Regions from separate parts of the Serratia sp. ID 25-353 genome, predicted to be linked through region 1. Evidence: predicted binding sites of a transcription regulator. Region 1 holds the regulator's gene; the other holds the start of a gene.
What was found. Region 1 encodes CRP, which controls carbon source genes, mostly activating them, when cyclic AMP is high. Its sites were predicted from a motif close to ATGTGANNNNNNTCACAT; they were not measured.
Positions count from the first base shown of each region.

Region 2: the regulator CRP is predicted to act here: its motif matches at 2,548-2,565, upstream of msrB (peptide-methionine (R)-S-oxide reductase MsrB).

Region 1 covers NZ_CM139236.1:4,721,456-4,727,048, reverse strand. The annotation lists gene argD (bifunctional acetylornithine/succinyldiaminopimelate transaminase) at 1-300, shown strand, start outside; gene ACYF6X_RS22720 (YccS/YhfK family putative transporter) at 341-2,419, opposite strand; gene crp (cAMP-activated global transcriptional regulator CRP) at 2,470-3,102, opposite strand; gene ACYF6X_RS22710 (OsmC family protein) at 3,485-3,892, shown strand; gene ACYF6X_RS22705 (phosphoribulokinase) at 3,931-4,800, opposite strand; gene ACYF6X_RS22700 (YheU family protein) at 4,952-5,185, opposite strand; gene ACYF6X_RS22695 (hydrolase) at 5,182-5,593, opposite strand, start outside.
Region 2 covers NZ_CM139236.1:1,363,947-1,369,539, reverse strand. The annotation lists gene pncA (bifunctional nicotinamidase/pyrazinamidase) at 1-122, shown strand, start outside; gene chiD (chitinase ChiD) at 355-1,632, shown strand; gene ACYF6X_RS06585 (YeaC family protein) at 1,675-1,947, opposite strand; gene msrB (peptide-methionine (R)-S-oxide reductase MsrB) at 2,011-2,424, opposite strand; gene gapA (glyceraldehyde-3-phosphate dehydrogenase) at 2,773-3,768, shown strand; gene ACYF6X_RS06570 (D-hexose-6-phosphate mutarotase) at 3,852-4,727, shown strand; gene ACYF6X_RS06565 (MipA/OmpV family protein) at 4,822-5,586, opposite strand.

The DNA of each region.
Region 1 (5,593 bases):
CTGAGCGGCATCGAGCAGCGTCATGCGCTGTATGTGCAGGCTTTGCAGCATATCGGTGATAAATACGGTATTTTCACCGCGATTCGCGGCATGGGGTTACTGATTGGCGCCGAGCTGACGCCGCATTATCACGGCAGAGCGCGCGACTTCCTCACCGCCGCCGCCGCGCGTGGGTTGATGATCCTCAACGCCGGGCCGAACGTGATCCGTTTCGCGCCGTCGCTGGTGGTGGAGCTGCAGGATATCGAGGCCGGCATGGCGCTGTTCGAGCTGGCGGTGCAGGATGTGATCAACGCCTGAAGCCCGCGCGGCATATAACGGGGCGCGGCATGCCGCGCCCTTATTGATCGCGCAGTTTGCGCTTGAGCCAAATGCCGTGGTGCGGGCGCTGGCGCCAGGCCAGCGACGAAATGGTGTGCATCACGCTCAGGTGCGACAAAATGCGCCGCAGGTGGCGCTCCATCTCGGTGACGGGCATGTCCGGATGCAGATCCGGCGGCTGCATGATGCCGCTGTTGCCGCTGCTCGGGCCGTCGTATTCCAACCGCTGCTGGCAGCTTTGCAGCGCGATTTCACAGGTTTGCAGATACGCTTCCGCCAGTTTCGGCGTCAGCATGTAGTGCTCGCGCGCCAGAATGGTCATGGCGTTCAGGTGTTCGACGATGAACTGGCTGTGAGTGACCCACAGCCGCATGTCCGCCAGATAGTTTGACGCGAACCCCGGCTCCTGCATCGCCTGATTGAGCGAGGTGAACAGCGCGTTGTGCGCCTGGTTAACCTGCATGCGAGTATAGGCCAACGCGGTGGCGTCCGGTTCCGGTTGCTTCAGCATCAGCCGCAGCGCGGCTTGATCGTTCTCCAGCGCCTGATGGGCATTCTTGCGCAGCAGCCCGCTTTGCCACTGCGGCCACAGCCAAATGGTGCCGCCGAACGCCAGCACGCAGCCGATCAGCGTATCGATCAGGCGCGGCACCAGAAAATGCGAGCCGTTCAGCGCCAGCAGCTGCAGGGTGTAAACCGCCGTGACCGTAAAGCCAATCACCGACAGCCCGTAGTTCTTGCGCGAAACCAGGTAGGCCAGCAGCGTGATCACCAACATGATGCTCAGCGTTTCGCCTTCCGGCAACTGCAGCTGCAGCAGCCCGGCCGCCAGCAATAGCCCGGCAATCGTGCCCAGCGCACGGTGCTGAATGCGCACCCGGGTGGCGTTATACCCGTTTTGGCTTACCAGCATGATGGTGAGCAGGATCCAGTAAGGCTTCGGCAGGTTGAACACCGCGCCCAGACTGCTGCCGATCGCCAGCGTCACGCCCAGCCGTGCGGCGTTGCGCAGGGCGGTGGATTTGAACGACAGGTAGCTGGCCAGCGCCGGCCAAAACGGCAGGCGGTGTTGGCCGGGCATCAGATCGCGGCGGTACAACGGATGCTGGGTACGCAGCAGGCGGGCGATGCGGCTGAAGTGGTAATAACAAAACTGGCCGACCGGGTTATCGGGATGCTGCGCCGCCATTTTTTCCAGCGCCGCCAGCTCGTGGGTCATGGAGAAGCGCTTCGAATGTTGATGGTAGAGAATATCGTGCGCCACCACGCGCAGCCGGCCGGCGATCACCTGAGCATTGCGGCGAATGATCGCTTCGGCCTGGCTCTGCTCCACCAGCTTTTGCACCTCTTCCGGCAGATGCAGGCTGACGGTGATGTGCTCCTGCAGATCCATCGCCACCTGAAAGGCGCGCTGCAGGCGCTTTTGCTCGAGGTTGTTGGCGTGCGGCAGGAAATTAAGCTGTTGGTACAAAAGGCTGATCAGATCCATCACCTTTTGCTGGCGCACCAGCAGCGGCGGCAGCGCGGTTTGCGGATCAATATGCTGGGTCAGCAGCGAGTATTTGGCTTCGAAATAGTCCGCCAGTTCCAGGTAGAGCTGGCTGAGCGTCTCGCGCATCGGCTGCTCTTTCCACAGCTTGAACCAGAACCAAGTGAATAAGCCGTACCAGGCGGTGCCGATGGCGTACAGCAGCGGCGCCTGCCAGAGAGGCACCGTACCGGCCGTGCTGAGGGCGAAGATGGCGGCCACCAGCGCCGCCGGCAACAGCCGGGCGTGCAGCGGGCTGATTTCACCGGTGACGCCGAGCAGCAGTGCCAGGCCCAGCATCAGCGCCGGCAGCGGCACGTGCCACAACATGGCCTGTTGCAGCAGCACGCTGCTGAAGGCGAACAGCGAACCGCCGACGATCAGACGTTTAAAGAAGCGCTTATGCGGTGTGTCCAGACCGGCGATATTGCAGCAGGCGGGCACCAGAGAGAACATCAGGCCGAGCTGTAGCTGGCCTATCAGCAGGCCGAACAGCACCGGCAGGCACAACACCAGCGTTTGTCGCAGTGCGTAGTTGATTTCCGGGTGGTAGATCAGGCGGCGCCACATGGCAGAAAGCAGACAAAAAAACGGCGCAGATTGCGCCGTTTCTTCAGGGATTAACGGGTGCCGTAGACGACAATGGTTTTGCCGTGGGCGGAAATCAGGTTTTGATCTTCCAGCATTTTCAGAATACGGCCAACGGTTTCACGCGAGCAGCCGACGATCTGGCCGATCTCCTGACGGGTGATCTTGATCTGCATGCCGTCCGGGTGAGTCATGGCGTCGGGTTGCTTCGCCAGATTCAGCAGGGTTTGCGCGATGCGGCCGGTCACGTCCAGGAAGGCGAGGTTGCCCACTTTTTCGGAAGTGACCTGCAGGCGGCTTGCCATTTGGGCGGACAGACGCATCAGGATGTCCGGGTTCACCTGGATCAGCTGACGGAATTTCTTGTAGGAAATTTCGGCCACTTCACAGGCGGTTTTCGCGCGAACCCAGGCGCTGCGCTCCTGGCCTTCTTCGAACAATCCGAGCTCGCCGATGAAATCCCCCTGGTTGAGGTAGGACAGGATCATCTCTTTACCTTCTTCATCCTTGATCAGCACCGCGACGGAGCCTTTCACGATGTAGTAAAGCGTTTCGGCCTTTTCACCTTGGTGAATCAGCGTACTCTTCGATGGATATTTGTGGATATGGCAATGAGACAGGAACCATTCGAGAGTAGGGTCTGTTTGCGGTTTGCCGAGAACCATTCGCTGTTATCCTCTGTTGTTATCGCTGCCTTGTGTCACAGGGGTCAGAGTTCCCTGTAAAACCCGCCTGTAGCCGCAGTCATGAGCGAGGGCTACCGGCAAGTTTTGAGGCGTGTCATAAAAATACGCTGTCGCTCTAGCATATTAACTTGCCGTAAGCGCTGCAAGCTACATTCTGTTAACATACCGGTAAAGGAGCCTTTCTCTGGGCGTTTCCCTGAAATTCAGTGTCCCGGAAAGATTTATTGCGGCTCTGTTTGTAGCACAGAGTAAGGCGGGTGTCTCGTGTTGTCTCGCTTCAGCATGATTAGCATCAGGTTACGTTGCCTGTTTCTATGCGAAAGCGTACCCTGATTTTAAGAAATTAACCGGAGTGACCAGAATGCAGGCAAGAGTTAAATGGGTGGAAGGGTTAACGTTTTTGGGTGAATCGGCCTCCGGCCACCAGGTGCTGATGGATGGCAACGCCGGCGATAAAGCGCCCAGCCCGATGGAGATGGTGCTGATGTCGGTGGGCGGCTGCAGCGCGATCGACGTGGTGTCCATCCTGCAAAAAGGGCGCAACGACGTGCGCGACTGTGAGGTGAAGCTGACCTCCGAGCGCCGTGAAGAAGCCCCGCGGTTGTTCACCCATATCAACCTGCATTTCATCGTTACCGGCCAGGACCTGACCGACAAGATCGTCGAGCGTGCGGTGAACCTGTCGGCGGAGAAATACTGCTCGGTGGCGTTGATGCTTAACAAGGCCGCCACGGTGACCCACAGTTTCGAGATCCGCCACCCGGCGTAATCGAGACGGAGCGCGGCCCGGCGCCGCGCTCAACGCGTTTATTCGATCTTCTTGCCTTCCAGCAGCCGCTGCACCAGCGGCGCCATGATCAGTTCCATCGCCAGCCCCATCTTGCCACCCGGCACCACTAACGTATTGATGTGCGAGATAAACGAGCCCTGCAGCATCGCCAGCAAATAGGGGAAGTCAATTTGATCCAGCCCGCGAAAGTGGATCACGACGAAGCTTTCGTCCAGTGAGGGAATCGCCTTGGCGGCGAACGGGTTGGAGGTGTCCACCGTCGGCACGCGCTGGAAGTTGATGTGGGTGCGCGAGAACTGCGGCGTGATGTAGTTGATGTAATCTTCCATCGAACGCACCACCGAGTCCATCACCGCTTCGCGAGAGTGACCGCGCTCGCCGGTATCGCGGATCAGTTTCTGGATCCACTCCAGGTTGACGATCGGTACCACGCCGACCAGCAGATCGACGTGGTTTGCCACGTCGTGGTGCTCGGTGACCACGCCGCCGTGCAACCCCTCGTAAAACAGCACGTCGGTCGGCGCCGGCAGCGGTTCCCACGGGGTGAAGGTACCCGGCACCTGATTGTAGGGCACCGCTTCGTCGTAGGTGTGCAGATACTTGCGCGAACGGCCGGTGCCGTTCTTGCCGTAGTCGATAAAGCTCTGCTGCAGCAGGCCGAAGTCGTTGGCCTCGGGGCCGAAATAGCTGATGTGTCTGCCCAGATCGCGCGCCTTGCGGATCGCCGCGTCCATTTCCGGCCGGGTGTAGCGGTGGAAGCTGTCACCCTCCAACTCGGCGGCGCGAATGTTGAGCTGTTGGAATATTTTGCGGAACGCCACGCTGGTGGTGGTGGTACCGGCGCCGCTGGAACCGGTCACCGCGATAACGGGATGTTTGGCAGACATGGTGGTTGTCACTCCGTGTTGAATGCGCCGGCGTCAGGGGATTATTGTGGCTCTTGTTGACGCTCTCTATGTCAGGAAAAAATGGCGCGCGCTGGTTTGCAATGCCCCATTGTTACCTGATTTTTTCCGTCAGTCATAGAACCGATCGCCACTAAATTTCTTCCTGCCCGGCGCGGAACTGGCCGCGCGGCATGATGTTGACGCTCTCGTGCAGTTCCGACCACACCAGCACCACTTCGCCGTTTTTCAGCTGGCGGCGCACGTCCTCCACCTTCTGTTCCAGCGAGCGTTCGTGCTCGCCGTAATCGGTGCCTTCGCGCAGCACAAAGGATTCGATCAGGCTGTTCAGGGTGTCGGTTGCCAGTTCTTGCCAGGGAATGATCACGTCGGGATGTCCAGATAAGGGGAAAGCCAGGCCGGAATGCGATGCTCCAGCCACATGTGCGGTTTTTTCAGCGTGCCGCCGACAAAGCCGACGTGGCCGCCGAACTCGGTCAACTGATATTCAATATTGCGCGGCAGGCCGGTGACGTCGGGGATCACCTCATGGGTCATGAAGGGATCGTCCTTCGCATGGATGATCAGCAGCGGCGTCTGGACAGCCGGCAACAGCGGCAGGGCGCTGCAGCGGCGATAATAGTCGATAGCGTCGCTGAAGCCGTGAATGCGTGAGGTGATGGCGTCGTCGAATTCGCGGATGCGTCGCAAGCCGTTCAGCTGTGACAGCTTGAGCGGCAGAGTGTCCGGGTAGTGCAACAGCTTACGGGTGGCGTTTTGTTTCAGCTGCCCCAGC
Region 2 (5,593 bases), 1.7 Mb from region 1:
AGGTGATCGTCGACGGCTGCCGCGGCGTGAATCTGCAGCCAGGCGACAGCGAGCGGGCGCTGCAGGACATGGCGCGCGCCGGTGCGCAACTGGTTACCCTGTCACAATTTCTCGCCAACTAAATCCTCCAGGGCGCCACCGGCGCCCTCTCTGCGCGGCGGCGAAAATATCGACGCCGCTCACAATACCGCCCTTCTTCTTCCCCAACGGCTTGTGACCGGCAGGCGCTTTTGCTGTTATGGCTGCGACGCTTTTGGCGTCAATCGGTTATACGCATCCGGGGCCCGCTGAGCCCGGCTTTATTGTAACCGCCTATGGCGGTACGGTCGGCCTTGCCGACCCAAGGAGACAGACATGAAAATAACCCGAAAACTGCTGCCATTGCTGGCGGCGGTGCAGTTGGCTATGGCCGGCGCAGGCACGGCCCAGGCGGCTTATCTCTCCGTCGGCTACTTCAACGGCGGCGGAGACGTCACCGCCGGCCCCGGTGGCGACATCGACAAGCTGGACGTCACGCAAATCACCCACCTCAACTATTCGTTCTGCCTGATCTACAACGGCGAGAAAGACGAAACCAACGCGGCGCTGAAAGACCCCGCTCGCCGCCACCAGATCTACCTGTCGCCGAAAGTCACGGCCGATCTGCAACGGCTGCCGGTGCTGCGCAAACAGAACCCCGAGCTGAAAGTACTGCTGTCGGTCGGCGGCTGGGGCGCACGGGGCTTCTCCGCCGCCGCCGCTACCGAGGAAAACCGGGCGATATTCATTCGCTCCGCGCTGCAGGTGATCGCGAAGTATCGGCTGGATGGCATCGATCTGGACTGGGAATATCCGGTGAACGGCGCCTGGGGGCTGGTGGAAAGCCAACCGGCGGATCGCGACAACTTCACCCTGCTGCTGAAAGAGCTTCACCAGGCGCTGGGGCAAGGCAAGCTGTTAACCATCGCCGTCGGGGCCAACGTCAAAAGCCCGCAAGAATGGGTCGATGTGAAAAGCATTGCCCCTTACCTCGACTACATCAATCTGATGACTTACGACATGGCTTACGGCACACAGTACTTCAATGCCAACCTGTACGATTCAAAGCGTTGGCCAACCGTGGCGACCGCCGACCGCTACAGCGCCGATTTCGTGGTAAAGAATTATCTGGCTGCCGGACTGAAACCGGCACAGATGAACCTGGGTATCGGTTTCTACGGCCGGGTACCGAAACGGGCGACCGAGGCGGGCATCGACTGGGACAAACCGGATGCCGCCAAGCATCCGGTGACGCAGCCTGACTTCAGCACGCGAGAAACCGCCCTGTTCAACGCGCTGGGGCTGGATCTCAGCAAAGACACTTACGTTAAATACCACGATATCGTCAGCAAATTGCTCAACGATCCGCAGCATCGTTTTCGCGAGCACTGGGATGACGACGCCAAGGTGCCTTACCTGACGCTGCAATCTGCCGAAGGCAAATCGCTGTTCGCTATCTCCTACGAGAACCCGCGTTCGGTAGCTCTCAAAGCCGAGTACATCAAAAACCAGGGATTGGGAGGGGCGATGTTCTGGGAGTACGGCGCAGACGACAACAACCGGCTGGCACAGCAACTGGCGGAATCGCTGGGGATTAAGGGCGAAAAACGGTAAATCGACGGGGCGATGTCGACATCGCCCCGCTTTAGGGCAGCCTTACTGCGGTTTGAGTTTGGCCAGCGGCTCGGCAACGAACTGCTGTTTCAGCTCTTGCTTGCTCTTCATCACGATTTGCCCGTCGGTGCCGATGCTCATGTGCTGCGGATCGACGTTGTTCATCGACTGCCACAGCATCACCGCCTGCAGGCTGTTTTCTTTCTGCTCCGGCGTCAGCGCCACGCCGTCCGGCCATTTGCCCAGCTCAACCGCCTGTACCAAACGCTGGTATATCTCGGGCGTCATCGCCGCAATCAGATCTTTCACGTCCATCAGAGCCCTTCTCGCTTACGGATGAATAATTAGCTGAATCGATTTTGTTGGTTAAATTACTACTTAGCCGGCCGTTTGGTCGCCATTTTCGCCATCGGTGAAACTCAGCGAGGCGGAGTTGACACAATAGCGGTCGCCGGTCGGCTGCGGGCCATCGGGGAAAACATGCCCCAGGTGCGCATCGCAGTGGCCGCAGCGGATTTCAATACGATGCATATTATGTGAATTATCATCAAGATAACGGATTGCATCGGCGGAAACCGGCTCATAAAAGCTCGGCCAGCCGCAGCCGGAATCGTATTTTGTTTCGGAATAGAACAGCGGCTGGTTACAGCACAGGCAATGGTACACGCCTTCGCGTTTGTTGTGCAGCAATTTGCCGCTGAACGGCGCTTCGGTACCGCGCTGTTGCGTCACATAACGTTGGATTTCATTCAGTTCCGTGACCGGATGACCGGGGGTTGTCTCTTTAGCCATTTGTGCTTATCTCTGAATGTGGATAATGTCAACGAAAACAATGATTAATAATAACAAAAAATTAACACCGCTGCAGGGATTTTTGGCCTAAACTGTAGCCCATAAAGGCCACGTCACGATGATATGTGATAGCGATCACACATCTTGCGTATGCTGACTTTATACTTGGCGGCTTGTCCCCATATAACGGATGAGGCCGAGCGCAAATGGACTGTGCAATAAGCGTGCAAAACCACCCTTCCGGTTTGACTTGCCGCAAGAATTGACACGATTCCGCTTGACGCTGGGTAAGGTTTTTGTAATTTTACAACCAACCTTTTATTCACTAACAAATAGCTGGTGGAATATATGACTATCAAAGTAGGTATCAACGGTTTTGGCCGTATCGGTCGCATTGTTTTCCGTGCTGCTCAAGAGCGTTCTGACATCGAGATCGTTGCAATCAACGACCTGTTGGACGCGGAGTACATGGCCTACATGCTGAAGTATGACTCTACTCACGGCCGTTTCAACGGTACGGTAGAAGTTAAAGACGGCCATCTGGTTGTTAACGGCAAAACCATCCGTGTTACCGCAGAGAAAGACCCGGCTAACCTGAAGTGGAACGAAGTGGGTGTTGACGTGGTTGCTGAAGCGACCGGTATCTTCCTGACCGACGAAACCGCACGTAAACACATCACCGCTGGCGCTAAAAAAGTCGTTCTGACTGGCCCATCCAAAGATGCGACCCCAATGTTCGTGCGTGGTGCCAACTTTGATAAATATGCCGGCCAGGACATCGTGTCCAACGCCTCTTGCACCACCAACTGCCTGGCGCCACTGGCTAAAGTCATCAACGACAACTTCGGTATCGTTGAAGGCCTGATGACCACCGTTCACGCGACCACCGCCACGCAGAAAACCGTTGATGGCCCGTCCCACAAAGACTGGCGCGGCGGCCGCGGCGCATCCCAGAACATCATCCCTTCTTCTACCGGCGCAGCGAAAGCGGTTGGCGTTGTTCTGCCAGAGCTGAAAGGCAAACTGACCGGTATGGCATTCCGCGTACCGACGCCAAACGTATCCGTTGTTGACCTGACCGTGCGTCTGGAAAAAGCGGCGACCTACGAAGAAATCAAGAAAGCCATCAAAGATGCCGCTGAAGGTTCTATGAAAGGCGTTCTGGGCTACGTTGAAGACGACGTGGTGTCCACCGATTTCAACGGCGAAGTGCTGACTTCCGTGTTCGATGCCAAAGCCGGTATCGCACTGAACGACAACTTCGTGAAACTGGTTTCCTGGTACGACAACGAAACCGGTTATTCCAACAAGGTTCTGGATCTGATCGCTCACATCTCCAAGTAATGGCATGATGTTAAGCTGATAATGAGGGCGACATTTTTGTCGCCCTTTTTTATTTGTATCTCCGGCAAACAATAGGTCATGAAATGAACGAGAAAATTTTCACCCTGCCCGTTTCCGAACAGATTTCGCCTTACATCAGCCAGCGTCAACTCGATGAGCTGGGCGTGGTTGTGGTGTCGCACCCGAAAGTGCGCGCGGCCGTCGCGCTGCAAGGTGCCCATCTGCTGGCCTGGCAGCCCAGCGGTGAGCAACCGGTGATTTGGCTCAGCAGCAATACCCCCTTCGCCAAAGGCAAGGCCATCCGCGGCGGCGTGCCAATCTGCTGGCCGTGGTTCGGCCCGGTGGCGCAACCCTCCCACGGTTTTGCCCGCAACCAACCCTGGAGCCTGACGGCGCACGATGAAGATGACAACGGCGTCATCCTGACCTTTACGCTGAAAGACAATGAGCAGACCCGCAAACTGTGGCCGCACGCCTTCACGCTGATTGCCCGCTTCAAGCTGGGTGCGGAGTGCGAGATCGAACTGGAATCGCACGGCGATTATCAGGCCACGGCGGCGCTGCACAGCTACTTCCAGGTCGGCGATATCGATCGGGTCAGCGTGGCGGGCCTGGGCGAGCCTTATATCGACAAGGTGGCGGGCGGCGCAGAGGCGCGCCAGGCGGGCGAAGTGACCTTCATAGGCCAAACTGACCGCGTCTATACCCGCCCGGAAGCCTTCAGCCAGATCCGCGATTCGGCGCTCGCACGCACCATCGAGGTTCACCACCATCATATGAGCGACGTCATCGCGTGGAACCCCGGCGTGGAGCTTTCCTGCAGCATGGGGGATATGCCGAACGACGGTTACAAGACCATGGTCTGCATCGAGACTGGGCGCGTCAGCAAACCGCTGGTCGCCGCCGGCGAGCAACCTGCCCGTTTGGGTGTGACCTTCCGCAGCCGTAAGAAGGCCTGAGGAGCCGTGCGCGAAAGCGCACTGCAGATGTGCAAAAGGGGCGCCAGCGCCCCTTTTTGATGCACGTCACGCACGATAATCGTGCAATGCGTGATTAGAAGGTGTAGCTCACACCCGTCATCAACAAACCGGTGTAGGATTTATCCACCATCGGGCTGTCTTTCACTTCATCCGACAACTTCACATAGCGGCCGACGAAGAAGGCATTCCAGCTTTTGTTGATCTGGTAATTGGCGCTCAGCTCAAGATACGGTGCCCAGCTATCACCTGGGGTGTAGCTGTCCAGGCCGCTGCGGCGCGATTCATTGGCGCTGACGCCGTAGTAATATTTGTTCTGGTTCTTGCTGTTCCACATCACGCCCACGCCCGGGACCAGCGTCAGCGCGTCCAGATCAAACTTGTACAGATAAGCCACATCGCCCACCAGCCCGTTGCTGTTGTTCAGCGTGTCGCCGGTGAAAGTGGTACGGATAGTGCCCCACTGGGCGTTGTGCGAATAGGCCAGGCCGGCCATCAGCGTGCCGCGACGCTTGTCGAGGCGCTTCATGCGATCGTCGTCGCTGTCGCCCGGACGGTAGCCCCATGGCGTGTAGTAACCCATGATGCTCAGCTGGTTTTCTTGATCTTTCCACAGGTAGTAACCGGCGGTCAGAGTACGGAAGTAGAAGTCGTCACCTTCATAGTCGATGACGGGCACCGGATAAACGCGGTCCTGATAACCGCGATACGCGTCCGGGCTAACCAGCGCGGCAGCGCCAAGTGACCAGGTTCCCGCCTGAGCACTTTGCGCACAAACCATTGCGGAAGCGATAATTGCTAGCGTTTTGAGTTTTGAAATCTTCACTGGTTCTTTTTCCATAAATTAC